4 regions of the Paenibacillus sp. GD4 genome follow, and region 3 is predicted to be linked to each of the others. Evidence: a T-box and tRNA genes for the amino acid it is inferred to sense, from the RefSeq annotation. Region 3 holds a T-box; the other regions hold tRNA genes.
What was found. A T-box is a leader RNA that pairs with one kind of tRNA and senses whether it is charged. The one in region 3 lies ahead of ileS (isoleucine--tRNA ligase), so its partner is inferred to be a tRNA-Ile.
Positions count from the first base shown of each region.

Region 1: it has a tRNA-Ile gene. The T-box ahead of ileS (isoleucine--tRNA ligase) is inferred to sense a tRNA for this amino acid. The anticodon was not compared.
Region 2: it has a tRNA-Ile gene. The T-box ahead of ileS (isoleucine--tRNA ligase) is inferred to sense a tRNA for this amino acid. The anticodon was not compared.
Region 4: it has a tRNA-Ile gene. The T-box ahead of ileS (isoleucine--tRNA ligase) is inferred to sense a tRNA for this amino acid. The anticodon was not compared.

Region 1 is NZ_JAVCYK010000001.1:1,940,649-1,944,056, reverse strand. It holds rRNA gene RAC89_RS09105 (16S ribosomal RNA) at 1-1,338, shown strand, start outside; rRNA gene rrf (5S ribosomal RNA) at 1,433-1,549, shown strand; tRNA gene RAC89_RS09095 (tRNA-Ile) at 1,582-1,658, shown strand; tRNA gene RAC89_RS09090 (tRNA-Ala) at 1,679-1,754, shown strand; rRNA gene RAC89_RS09085 (23S ribosomal RNA) at 1,981-3,408, shown strand, end outside.
Region 2 is NZ_JAVCYK010000001.1:2,564,984-2,568,391, forward strand. It holds gene RAC89_RS12115 (HD-GYP domain-containing protein) at 1-24, shown strand, start outside; rRNA gene RAC89_RS12120 (16S ribosomal RNA) at 312-1,846, shown strand; rRNA gene rrf (5S ribosomal RNA) at 1,984-2,100, shown strand; tRNA gene RAC89_RS12130 (tRNA-Ile) at 2,155-2,231, shown strand; tRNA gene RAC89_RS12135 (tRNA-Ala) at 2,252-2,327, shown strand; rRNA gene RAC89_RS12140 (23S ribosomal RNA) at 2,572-3,408, shown strand, end outside.
Region 3 is NZ_JAVCYK010000001.1:4,585,457-4,588,864, reverse strand. It holds gene ileS (isoleucine--tRNA ligase) at 1-1,506, opposite strand, end outside; T-box leader at 1,589-1,855, opposite strand; gene RAC89_RS21665 (DivIVA domain-containing protein) at 1,916-2,395, opposite strand; gene RAC89_RS21660 (YlmH family RNA-binding protein) at 2,492-3,274, opposite strand; gene RAC89_RS21655 (YggT family protein) at 3,288-3,408, opposite strand, start outside.
Region 4 is NZ_JAVCYK010000001.1:3,300,918-3,304,325, forward strand. It holds rRNA gene RAC89_RS15875 (16S ribosomal RNA) at 1-1,365, shown strand, start outside; rRNA gene rrf (5S ribosomal RNA) at 1,503-1,619, shown strand; tRNA gene RAC89_RS15885 (tRNA-Ile) at 1,651-1,727, shown strand; tRNA gene RAC89_RS15890 (tRNA-Ala) at 1,746-1,821, shown strand; rRNA gene RAC89_RS15895 (23S ribosomal RNA) at 2,048-3,408, shown strand, end outside.

The DNA.
Region 1 (3,408 bases), 2.6 Mb from region 3:
CACGGCGCAAGCTGTGGCTTACAGATGGGCCTGCGGCGCATTAGCTAGTTGGTGAGGTAACGGCTCACCAAGGCGACGATGCGTAGCCGACCTGAGAGGGTGATCGGCCACACTGGGACTGAGACACGGCCCAGACTCCTACGGGAGGCAGCAGTAGGGAATCTTCCGCAATGGACGAAAGTCTGACGGAGCAACGCCGCGTGAGTGATGAAGGTTTTCGGATCGTAAAGCTCTGTTGCCAGGGAAGAACGTTCCGGGGAGTAACTGCCCTGGAAATGACGGTACCTGAGAAGAAAGCCCCGGCTAACTACGTGCCAGCAGCCGCGGTAATACGTAGGGGGCAAGCGTTGTCCGGAATTATTGGGCGTAAAGCGCGCGCAGGCGGTCTTTTAAGTTTGGTGTTTAAGCCCAGGGCTCAACCCTGGTTCGCACTGAAAACTGGGAGACTTGAGTGCAGGAGAGGAAAGTGGAATTCCACGTGTAGCGGTGAAATGCGTAGAGATGTGGAGGAACACCAGTGGCGAAGGCGACTTTCTGGACTGTAACTGACGCTGAGGCGCGAAAGCGTGGGGAGCAAACAGGATTAGATACCCTGGTAGTCCACGCCGTAAACGATGAGTGCTAGGTGTTAGGGGTTTCGATACCCTTGGTGCCGAAGTAAACACAGTAAGCACTCCGCCTGGGGAGTACGCTCGCAAGAGTGAAACTCAAAGGAATTGACGGGGACCCGCACAAGCAGTGGAGTATGTGGTTTAATTCGAAGCAACGCGAAGAACCTTACCAGGTCTTGACATCCCTCTGAATGTCCTAGAGATAGGGCAGGCCTTCGGGACAGAGGAGACAGGTGGTGCATGGTTGTCGTCAGCTCGTGTCGTGAGATGTTGGGTTAAGTCCCGCAACGAGCGCAACCCTTGATTTCAGTTGCCAGCATTAGGTTGGGCACTCTGAAGTGACTGCCGGTGACAAACCGGAGGAAGGTGGGGATGACGTCAAATCATCATGCCCCTTATGACCTGGGCTACACACGTACTACAATGGCCGGTACAACGGGCAGCGAAGGAGCGATCCGGAGCGAATCCTTAGAAGCCGGTCTCAGTTCGGATTGCAGGCTGCAACTCGCCTGCATGAAGTCGGAATTGCTAGTAATCGCGGATCAGCATGCCGCGGTGAATACGTTCCCGGGTCTTGTACACACCGCCCGTCACACCACGAGAGTTTACAACACCCGAAGTCGGTGGGGTAACCGCAAGGAGCCAGCCGCCGAAGGTGGGGTAGATGATTGGGGTGAAGTCGTAACAAGGTAGCCGTATCGGAAGGTGCGGCTGGATCACCTCCTTTCTATGGAGTCCATGATGGCTGCAGGCCATCGGACATTAAAATCACTCTCCTCGTTGTTCAGTTTTGAAAGGTGCAATGCCTTTCAAGTAAATCGTTTGGTGATGATGGCGGAAGGGAACCACGCGTACCCATACCGAACACGACCGTTAAGCCTTCCAGCGTCGATGGTACTTGGACCGAAGGGTCCTGGGAGAGTAGAACGTCGCCAAGCGATTCCGCTTTTAGTGGATCATATAGCAATAAGGGCCCTTAGCTCAGCTGGTTAGAGCGCACCCCTGATAAGGGTGAGGTCGGTGGTTCGAGTCCACTAGGGCCCACCATATTAAGTTAATATTCTCTTGGGGCCATAGCTCAGCTGGGAGAGCGCCTGCCTTGCAAGCAGGAGGTCAGCGGTTCGATCCCGCTTGGCTCCACCATAACCTACCACTTGATACTTCGGTAGCAGCGTGGTAAGATGATTTTTCGCTTGTTCCTTGAAAACTGGATATCGAAACAAAGCAAAATGTCGAAACATCTATACGATGTGATGATTGAGCGCATGCGAGATCATCGATCTTTTAGCTGCTAGTGAGAATGTCTTGAGTTTGGAGTGACTTTGTGCGTAGCACAACGGAACGGAGAACCAAGATCATTCGAACGATTGGTTAAGCTAATAAGAGCACACGGAGGATGCCTAGGCACCAGGAGCCGAAGAAGGACGTGGCGAACGACGAAATGCCTCGGGGAGCCGTAAGCAGGCTTTGATCCGGGGATGTCCGAATGGGGGAACCCGCGTGAGGTAATACTCACGTACCACACAGTGAATACATAGCTGTGTAGGAGGCAGACGAGGGGAACTGAAACATCTAAGTACCCTCAGGAAAAGAAAACAAAAGTGATTCCGTCAGTAGCGGCGAGCGAAAGCGGAACAGCCCAAACCAAGGGGCTTGCCCCTTGGGGTTGTAGGACGTCAATGTGAGTGCAGGTTGGTAGGCGAACAGGTCTGGAAAGGCCGGCCAAAGTGGGTAACAGCCCCGTAACCGAAAGCAACCGAGACTCTAGACGGATCCTGAGTACGGCGGGACACGTGAAACCCCGTCGGAATCCGGCAGGACCATCTGCCAAGGCTAAATACTCCCTGGTGACCGATAGTGAAGCAGTACCGTGAGGGAAAGGTGAAAAGAACCGCGGGAGCGGAGTGAAAAAGAACCTGAAACCGTGTGCTTACAAGAAGTCAGAGCTCGTTAATGAGTGATGGCGTGCCTTTTGTAGAATGAACCGGCGAGTTACGTTTACGCGCAAGGTTAAGGTGAGAAGCCGGAGCCGCAGCGAAAGCGAGTCTGAATAGGGCGAATAAGTACGTAGACGTAGACCCGAAACCGTGTGATCTACCCCTGTCCAGGGTGAAGGTGCGGTAACACGCACTGGAGGCCCGAACCCACGAATGTTGAAAAATTCGGGGATGAGGTGGGGGTAGCGGAGAAATTCCAATCGAACTCGGAGATAGCTGGTTCTCCCCGAAATAGCTTTAGGGCTAGCCTCGGGTGATGAGTCGCGGAGGTAAAGCACTGATTGGGTGCGGGGCCCGCCAAGGGTTACCAAGTCCAGTCAAACTCTGAATGCCGCAGACTTTAACCCGGGAGTCAGACAGTGAGTGCTAAGATCCATTGTCAAGAGGGAAACAGCCCAGATCATCAGCTAAGGTCCCCAAGTGTGTGTTAAGTGGGAAAGGATGTGGAGTTGCAAAGACAACCAGGATGTTGGCTTAGAAGCAGCCACCATTGAAAGAGTGCGTAATAGCTCACTGGTCGAGTGACTCTGCGCCGAAAATGTAACGGGGCTAAACACACCACCGAAGCTATGAGTCCAAATTTTGGGCAGTAGGGGAGCGTTGTAACAGCAGTGAAGGTTGATCGTGAGGACAGCTGGAGCGGTTACAAGTGAGAATGCCGGTATGAGTAACGAAAAGACAAGTGAGAATCTTGTCCGCCGTAAGCCTAAGGGTTCCTGAGGAAGGTTCGTCCGCTCAGGGTAAGTCGGGACCTAAGGCGAGGCCGAAAGGCGTAGTCGAAGGACAACAGGTTGAAATTC
Region 2 (3,408 bases), 2.0 Mb from region 3:
TATATTCAGGAAGTGCTTCAGTAGAGATTTTCATCCTTACAGCTTGACTCTTCCAATGGTTTATGATAAATTAATCTTCGCTGCTCCGGTGGCGAGGATTTTTCTTTTTCTAGGACGTTAGAGATGACAAGAGTTTCGGCTGACTGGATAAAAAAAGAACTTGCATTGGGTTAGGCAAATGTGTTATATTAATCAAGTCGCCGCTGAAACGGCTGACAACATTGCCCTTTGAAAACTGAACAACGAGAGAGTGAAAATAAAACGAATCTTCGGATTCGTGCTAGCTTTGAATGAGCAAGTCGAACTTTACTTTATTGGAGAGTTTGATCCTGGCTCAGGACGAACGCTGGCGGCGTGCCTAATACATGCAAGTCGAGCGAGGGTCTTCGGACCCTAGCGGCGGACGGGTGAGTAACACGTAGGCAACCTGCCTGTAAGACTGGGATAACTACCGGAAACGGTAGCTAAGACCGGATAGATGGCTTCTCCGCATGGAGGAGCTTGGAAACACGGCGCAAGCTGTGGCTTACAGATGGGCCTGCGGCGCATTAGCTAGTTGGTGAGGTAACGGCTCACCAAGGCGACGATGCGTAGCCGACCTGAGAGGGTGATCGGCCACACTGGGACTGAGACACGGCCCAGACTCCTACGGGAGGCAGCAGTAGGGAATCTTCCGCAATGGACGAAAGTCTGACGGAGCAACGCCGCGTGAGTGATGAAGGTTTTCGGATCGTAAAGCTCTGTTGCCAGGGAAGAACGTTCCGGGGAGTAACTGCCCTGGAAATGACGGTACCTGAGAAGAAAGCCCCGGCTAACTACGTGCCAGCAGCCGCGGTAATACGTAGGGGGCAAGCGTTGTCCGGAATTATTGGGCGTAAAGCGCGCGCAGGCGGTCTTTTAAGTTTGGTGTTTAAGCCCAGGGCTCAACCCTGGTTCGCACTGAAAACTGGGAGACTTGAGTGCAGGAGAGGAAAGTGGAATTCCACGTGTAGCGGTGAAATGCGTAGAGATGTGGAGGAACACCAGTGGCGAAGGCGACTTTCTGGACTGTAACTGACGCTGAGGCGCGAAAGCGTGGGGAGCAAACAGGATTAGATACCCTGGTAGTCCACGCCGTAAACGATGAGTGCTAGGTGTTAGGGGTTTCGATACCCTTGGTGCCGAAGTAAACACAGTAAGCACTCCGCCTGGGGAGTACGCTCGCAAGAGTGAAACTCAAAGGAATTGACGGGGACCCGCACAAGCAGTGGAGTATGTGGTTTAATTCGAAGCAACGCGAAGAACCTTACCAGGTCTTGACATCCCTCTGAATGTCCTAGAGATAGGGCAGGCCTTCGGGACAGAGGAGACAGGTGGTGCATGGTTGTCGTCAGCTCGTGTCGTGAGATGTTGGGTTAAGTCCCGCAACGAGCGCAACCCTTGATTTCAGTTGCCAGCATTGAGTTGGGCACTCTGAAGTGACTGCCGGTGACAAACCGGAGGAAGGTGGGGATGACGTCAAATCATCATGCCCCTTATGACCTGGGCTACACACGTACTACAATGGCCGGTACAACGGGCAGCGAAGGAGCGATCCGGAGCGAATCCTTAGAAGCCGGTCTCAGTTCGGATTGCAGGCTGCAACTCGCCTGCATGAAGTCGGAATTGCTAGTAATCGCGGATCAGCATGCCGCGGTGAATACGTTCCCGGGTCTTGTACACACCGCCCGTCACACCACGAGAGTTTACAACACCCGAAGTCGGTGGGGTAACCGCAAGGAGCCAGCCGCCGAAGGTGGGGTAGATGATTGGGGTGAAGTCGTAACAAGGTAGCCGTATCGGAAGGTGCGGCTGGATCACCTCCTTTCTATGGAGTCCATGATGGCTGTAGGCCATCGGACATAATAGCTGACAACTGACATCGTTCCACGATGTAACAGTTGCAGCGAACTCACTCTCCACGTTGTTCAGTTTTGAAAGGTGCAATGCCTTTCGAGTAAATCGTTTGGTGATGATGGCGGAAGGGAACCACGCGTACCCATACCGAACACGACCGTTAAGCCTTCCAGCGTCGATGGTACTTGGACCGAAGGGTCCTGGGAGAGTAGAACGTCGCCAAGCACATGAGAAAGCCCACCAAGGGTGGGCTTTTCTTGTGAGTATTTTAGTGCATACGGGCCCTTAGCTCAGCTGGTTAGAGCGCACCCCTGATAAGGGTGAGGTCGGTGGTTCGAGTCCACTAGGGCCCACCATATTAAGTTAATATTCTCTTGGGGCCATAGCTCAGCTGGGAGAGCGCCTGCCTTGCAAGCAGGAGGTCAGCGGTTCGATCCCGCTTGGCTCCACCATAACCTACCACTTGCATCACGACTGTCGGTATGGTAAGATTGTTTTTGTCGCAATTTGTGACAAAAGATATTGTTCCTTGAAAACTGGATATCGAAACAAGCAAATTGTCGAAACATCTATACGATGGTTTATCGAGCGAATGCGAGATGAACAATCTTTTAGCTGCTAGTGAGAATGTCTTGAGTTTGGAGTGACTTTGTGCGTAGCACAACGGAACGGAGAACCAAGATCATTCGAACGATTGGTTAAGCTAATAAGAGCACACGGAGGATGCCTAGGCACCAGGAGCCGAAGAAGGACGTGGCGAACGACGAAATGCCTCGGGGAGCCGTAAGCAGGCTTTGATCCGGGGATGTCCGAATGGGGGAACCCGCGTGAGGTAATACTCACGTACCACACAGTGAATACATAGCTGTGTAGGAGGCAGACGAGGGGAACTGAAACATCTAAGTACCCTCAGGAAAAGAAAACAAAAGTGATTCCGTCAGTAGCGGCGAGCGAAAGCGGAACAGCCCAAACCAAGGGGCTTGCCCCTTGGGGTTGTAGGACGTCAATGTGAGTGCAGGTTGGTAGGCGAACAGGTCTGGAAAGGCCGGCCAAAGTGGGTAACAGCCCCGTAACCGAAAGCAACCGAGACTCTAGACGGATCCTGAGTACGGCGGGACACGTGAAACCCCGTCGGAATCCGGCAGGACCATCTGCCAAGGCTAAATACTCCCTGGTGACCGATAGTGAAGCAGTACCGTGAGGGAAAGGTGAAAAGAACCGCGGGAGCGGAGTGAAAAAGAACCTGAAACCGTGTGCTTACAAGAAGTCAGAGCTCGTTAATGAGTGATGGCGTGCCTTTTGTAGAATGAACCGGCGAGTTACGTTTACGCGCAAGGTTAAGGTGAGAAGCCGGAGCCGCAGCGAAAGCGAGTCTGAATAGGGCGAATAAGTACGTAGACGTAGACCCGAAACCGTGTGATCTACCCCTGTCCAGGGTGAAGGTGCGGTAACACGCACTGGAGGCCCGAACCCACGAATGTTGAAAAATTCGGGGATGAGGTGGGGGTAGCGGAGAAATTCCAATCGAACTCG
Region 3 (3,408 bases):
GTCCTTTTCCTCTCTTTGGAACCAGGCGTTAGAGCCCTCTTCCTCGAAAATGTTGGCCACATGCTCAATGGTCTCATTGTTGACAAGCGGCTCGTTACAGCTGCGGCAATAGAAGATCGGGATCGGTACCCCCCACGCCCGTTGACGGGAAATACACCAGTCTCCGCGATCGGCGATCATGTTATGAAGACGAACCTCGCCCCACTCCGGCGTCCAGTTGATGCGCTTGATTTCATCGAGCATCGCCTGACGGAACTTATCCACTGAAGCGAACCATTGCTCCGTTGCCCGGAAAATGACCGGCTTCTTCGTCCGCCAGTCGTGCGGATATTGGTGATTAATAAAGCTGAGCTTAAGAAGGTGACCTGTTTCCTCCAGCTTTTCGGTAATCATTTTGTTCGCTTTGTCGTAGAAAATCCCTTCAAAGCCCGGCGCCTCCGCCGTAAATTTGCCCTGGTCATCCACCGGACAAAGCACGCCCAGATTGTAGCGCTGACCGATCACAAAGTCGTCTTCCCCATGTCCTGGAGCCGTGTGGACACAGCCGGTACCTGCTTCCAGCGTGACATGCTCGCCTACCATGACAAGTGAGGTCCGGTCATAGAACGGATGCTGACAAAGCACGCCATCCAGTTCGCTGCCCTTGAACGTAGAGAGCACCTTCACATCGGTCCAGCCGATTTCCTTCGATGCTGCTTCCAGCAAGCCCTGAGCAAGCACATACTTCTTGCCGCTCGTCTCGACTACGGCATAGTCAAAATCCGGATGAAGACTGATCCCGAGGTTGGCCGGCAGCGTCCAAGGTGTTGTCGTCCAGATCACAATGGCTGCATCCTCCGGAAGCTTACCCTTGCCGTCTTTTACCTGAAATGCAACATAGATGGATGCGGACGTTTTGTCCTTATATTCGATCTCCGCTTCCGCCAGCGCACTTTCAGAGGACGGAGACCAATAGACCGGCTTCAGCCCTTTATAAATATAGCCTTTATTCACCATACCCCCGAAGACGCGGATTTGCTGCGCTTCGTATTTCGGCTGGAGCGTAATATACGGGTTATCCCAGTCGCCGCGGATGCTCAGCCGCTTAAACTGGCCCTTCTGCTTTTCCACCCACTGTAACGCATACTCCTTGCAATAATCGCGGAATTCGTTGACGCTCATTTTCTTGCGATCCACTTTTCCGCCGTTGGCGATCGCTTGTTCAATCGGCAAACCGTGCGTATCCCAGCCTGGCACATAAGGAGCGTCGAAGCCCTGCATCGTTTTGAAGCGTACGATAATGTCCTTCAAAATTTTGTTCAGCGCATGCCCGATATGGATATCGCCGTTCGCATAAGGAGGTCCGTCGTGCAGGATGAATTTCGGTTTGCCCTTCCGGCTCTCCTGCACCTTCGCATAGATGTTGATGTCCTCCCAATGCTGCTGCATTTTCGGCTCGGCCTGCGGCAAATTGCCGCGCATAGGGAAATCCGTTTGAAGTAAATTTAGTGTTTTGCCATAGTCCATACTGCTACCACTCCTGATCTCTTCCATAATAACTAATGCTACAGCTTCTTCGTAACAATCAAAAAAAGACCTCGCATCCCTGACTAGGGACGAGAAGTCTCGCGGTACCACCCTGATTAAGACTGCAAGCAGCCTTCACTCAAACGATCGATAACGGGATCAGCCGATACTCTCTACATCGGATCATCAGTTGACAGCGGTTAGCGGCATGCATGCCGGATCGCTGCAACGAGGTTCAAGAGACGCTCCTGGGTGATATTCCACTGCTGCAGGAAGTCCGGGCTTGCACCAAATTCCCGGCTCGCTGGCATCCGCTTGGCAGCGTACTTGTCCCAGTCATCGCTTTGGTTTATGTTAACTCAGGTAATATAGAGGAGTATAGCGAAAATCGTGTCCAACGTCAACTTTCTCAGTTGGATTCGATCTCAATTTTCTCCAAAGTGCTCCAATCCTCCGTGCTGAGCAGCTCGAGCTGAGCTTCAATCAGCGTGCGGAAGCGCGTGCGGTAGATGGAGGCCTGCTTCTTCAACTCTTCGATCTCAAGGGCGATCTTACGGGATTTAACGAGCGATTCGTTGATGATCCGGTCCGCGTTCTTCTCCGCTTCCTTCAGGATCAATTGCGCTTCCTTCTTGGCGTTCGTTTTCACTTCGTCCGCAGCTTCCTGCGCCACAATGATCGTTTTGCTGAGGGTTTCCTCAATATTAGAAAAATGGTCAAGACGCTCTTGAATCGTTGCGAGCTGATTCTGCAAATCTTTATTTTCACGGATCAATGCCTCGTAATCCTTGATCACTTGGTCGAGGAACTCGTTCACCTGGTCTTCGTCATAGCCTCGGAACGAACGGCTGAATTCTTTATTATGTATATCGAGCGGGGTTAAAGCCATTGCTGCACCTCCAAAGTTTTATCCGACTGTATGGTATTGCTATATTCGACAGGAGCCCACATTTTCCTGCAATCCGTAACAAAAAAAATCGGCAAACTATGCATATTTGCCGATTCTTACGCGCTGTCTTCCTTTTTTGGATACTCCCTCGACCTCAAGCACCTTGAACCGGCCGAAGCCCTGCAGCGAGACCACATCCCCCGCTTGAAGCGGCTTGCTGGGATCCTCCTCCTGCTTCCAGTTCACTTTACAGCGGCCTGCCTTAATCGGCAGCAGCACTTTCGCGCGGCTTAGACGATATACATCGCTGACGATTCCGTCGAGTCGCATCGAAGCGACGGAAAGGCTCAATTCTTCCAGCGACACATCCGTAGCGATAAGCCGGTCCAGCGGCAGCTCCTCCGTCATGACATGGGCACGGTGCACCTGAGTCAGGTTCAATCGCATGTAGTCGGCCACTTCGGCTGCAACCAGAAAGTGACAACCGTTCTCCCGGACATAAATGTCGCCGATCTTGTCCCGCTTCAGACCGAGACCTAGGATGGCTCCCATGTAATCCCCGTGATCCAGATCCTTAAGCTTCTCGTCCGGCGACTCGACCGAGATCAAGCGGATTCCGATATCCTCGGAAGCCAGATCCCGATAGTCAGGTGCTATGATCGCCCGCTTGCGCTCCGCATTCTCGTGCCCACCGTCAAAGCGAACCTGAACGTCACCGGATCGGTTCACCAAAGTGGTGACGATAAACGCTTGCCGCGGATCAAGAAAGTCCGTCAGCTTCAGCGCATGCTGCTCCGCTCTCTCCACCCATTCGGCGGCCTTATCGACGAATCGATGTTCATCCGGATGAAAATGTGAGTAAATGTTCTCGTTGTTCAATTTCCTTCACCTGCTACACAAAGAAACCGATGACAGCTGAAAGCCCCAGCTCGATAAAGAACAGTGCCAGCAGCGCTACGATTGGAGAGATGTCAATCATACCGCCGATCGGCGGAATAAAACGACGAAAAATC
Region 4 (3,408 bases), 1.3 Mb from region 3:
GCTTCTTCGCATGGAGGAGCTTGGAAACACGGCGCAAGCTGTGGCTTACAGATGGGCCTGCGGCGCATTAGCTAGTTGGTGAGGTAACGGCTCACCAAGGCGACGATGCGTAGCCGACCTGAGAGGGTGATCGGCCACACTGGGACTGAGACACGGCCCAGACTCCTACGGGAGGCAGCAGTAGGGAATCTTCCGCAATGGACGAAAGTCTGACGGAGCAACGCCGCGTGAGTGATGAAGGTTTTCGGATCGTAAAGCTCTGTTGCCAGGGAAGAACGTTCCGGGGAGTAACTGCCCTGGAAATGACGGTACCTGAGAAGAAAGCCCCGGCTAACTACGTGCCAGCAGCCGCGGTAATACGTAGGGGGCAAGCGTTGTCCGGAATTATTGGGCGTAAAGCGCGCGCAGGCGGTCTTTTAAGTTTGGTGTTTAAGCCCAGGGCTCAACCCTGGTTCGCACTGAAAACTGGGAGACTTGAGTGCAGGAGAGGAAAGTGGAATTCCACGTGTAGCGGTGAAATGCGTAGAGATGTGGAGGAACACCAGTGGCGAAGGCGACTTTCTGGACTGTAACTGACGCTGAGGCGCGAAAGCGTGGGGAGCAAACAGGATTAGATACCCTGGTAGTCCACGCCGTAAACGATGAGTGCTAGGTGTTAGGGGTTTCGATACCCTTGGTGCCGAAGTAAACACAGTAAGCACTCCGCCTGGGGAGTACGCTCGCAAGAGTGAAACTCAAAGGAATTGACGGGGACCCGCACAAGCAGTGGAGTATGTGGTTTAATTCGAAGCAACGCGAAGAACCTTACCAGGTCTTGACATCCCTCTGAATGTCCTAGAGATAGGGCAGGCCTTCGGGACAGAGGAGACAGGTGGTGCATGGTTGTCGTCAGCTCGTGTCGTGAGATGTTGGGTTAAGTCCCGCAACGAGCGCAACCCTTGATTTCAGTTGCCAGCATTGAGTTGGGCACTCTGAAGTGACTGCCGGTGACAAACCGGAGGAAGGTGGGGATGACGTCAAATCATCATGCCCCTTATGACCTGGGCTACACACGTACTACAATGGCCGGTACAACGGGCAGCGAAGGAGCGATCCGGAGCGAATCCTTAGAAGCCGGTCTCAGTTCGGATTGCAGGCTGCAACTCGCCTGCATGAAGTCGGAATTGCTAGTAATCGCGGATCAGCATGCCGCGGTGAATACGTTCCCGGGTCTTGTACACACCGCCCGTCACACCACGAGAGTTTACAACACCCGAAGTCGGTGGGGTAACCGCAAGGAGCCAGCCGCCGAAGGTGGGGTAGATGATTGGGGTGAAGTCGTAACAAGGTAGCCGTATCGGAAGGTGCGGCTGGATCACCTCCTTTCTATGGAGTCCATGATGGCTGCAGGCCATCGGACATAATAGCTGACAACTGACATCGTTCCGCGATGTAACAGTTGCAGCGAGCTCACTCTCCTCGTTGTTCAGTTTTGAAAGGTGCAATGCCTTTCAAGTAAATCGTTTGGTGATGATGGCGGAAGGGAACCACGCGTACCCATACCGAACACGACCGTTAAGCCTTCCAGCGTCGATGGTACTTGGACCGAAGGGTCCTGGGAGAGTAGAACGTCGCCAAGCGATTCCACTTTGGTGGATCATATAGTAATATGGGCCCTTAGCTCAGCTGGTTAGAGCGCACCCCTGATAAGGGTGAGGTCGGTGGTTCGAGTCCACTAGGGCCCACCATAAACTTAATACTTTCTTGGGGCCATAGCTCAGCTGGGAGAGCGCCTGCCTTGCAAGCAGGAGGTCAGCGGTTCGATCCCGCTTGGCTCCACCATAACCTACCACTTGATACTTCGGTAGCAGCGTGGTAAGATGTTTTTCCGCTTGTTCCTTGAAAACTGGATATCGAAACAAAGCAAAATGTCGAAACATCTATACGATGTGATGATTGAGCGCATGCGAAATCATCAATCTTTTAGCTGCTAGTGAGAATGTCTTGAGTTTGGAGTGACTTTGTGCGTAGCGCAACGGAACGGAGAACCAAGATCATTCGAACGATTGGTTAAGCTAATAAGAGCACACGGAGGATGCCTAGGCACCAGGAGCCGAAGAAGGACGTGGCGAACGACGAAATGCCTCGGGGAGCCGTAAGCAGGCTTTGATCCGGGGATGTCCGAATGGGGGAACCCGCGTGAGGTAATACTCACGTACCACACAGTGAATACATAGCTGTGTAGGAGGCAGACGAGGGGAACTGAAACATCTAAGTACCCTCAGGAAAAGAAAACAAAAGTGATTCCGTCAGTAGCGGCGAGCGAAAGCGGAACAGCCCAAACCAAGGGGCTTGCCCCTTGGGGTTGTAGGACGTCAATGTGAGTGCAGGTTGGTAGGCGAACAGGTCTGGAAAGGCCGGCCAAAGTGGGTAACAGCCCCGTAACCGAAAGCAACCGAGACTCTAGACGGATCCTGAGTACGGCGGGACACGTGAAACCCCGTCGGAATCCGGCAGGACCATCTGCCAAGGCTAAATACTCCCTGGTGACCGATAGTGAAGCAGTACCGTGAGGGAAAGGTGAAAAGAACCGCGGGAGCGGAGTGAAAAAGAACCTGAAACCGTGTGCTTACAAGAAGTCAGAGCTCGTTAATGAGTGATGGCGTGCCTTTTGTAGAATGAACCGGCGAGTTACGTTTACGCGCAAGGTTAAGGTGAGAAGCCGGAGCCGCAGCGAAAGCGAGTCTGAATAGGGCGAATAAGTACGTAGACGTAGACCCGAAACCGTGTGATCTACCCCTGTCCAGGGTGAAGGTGCGGTAACACGCACTGGAGGCCCGAACCCACGAATGTTGAAAAATTCGGGGATGAGGTGGGGGTAGCGGAGAAATTCCAATCGAACTCGGAGATAGCTGGTTCTCCCCGAAATAGCTTTAGGGCTAGCCTCGGGTGATGAGTCGCGGAGGTAAAGCACTGATTGGGTGCGGGGCCCGCCAAGGGTTACCAAGTCCAGTCAAACTCTGAATGCCGCAGACTTTAACCCGGGAGTCAGACAGTGAGTGCTAAGATCCATTGTCAAGAGGGAAACAGCCCAGATCATCAGCTAAGGTCCCCAAGTGTGTGTTAAGTGGGAAAGGATGTGGAGTTGCAAAGACAACCAGGATGTTGGCTTAGAAGCAGCCACCATTGAAAGAGTGCGTAATAGCTCACTGGTCGAGTGACTCTGCGCCGAAAATGTAACGGGGCTAAACACACCACCGAAGCTATGAGTCCAATTATGGGCAGTAGGGGAGCGTTGTAACAGCGGTGAAGGTTGATCGTGAGGACAGCTGGAGCGGTTACAAGTGAGAATGCCGGTATGAGTAACGAAAAGACAAGTGAGAATCTTGTCCGCCGTAAGCCTAAGGGTTCCTGAGGAAGGTTCGTCCG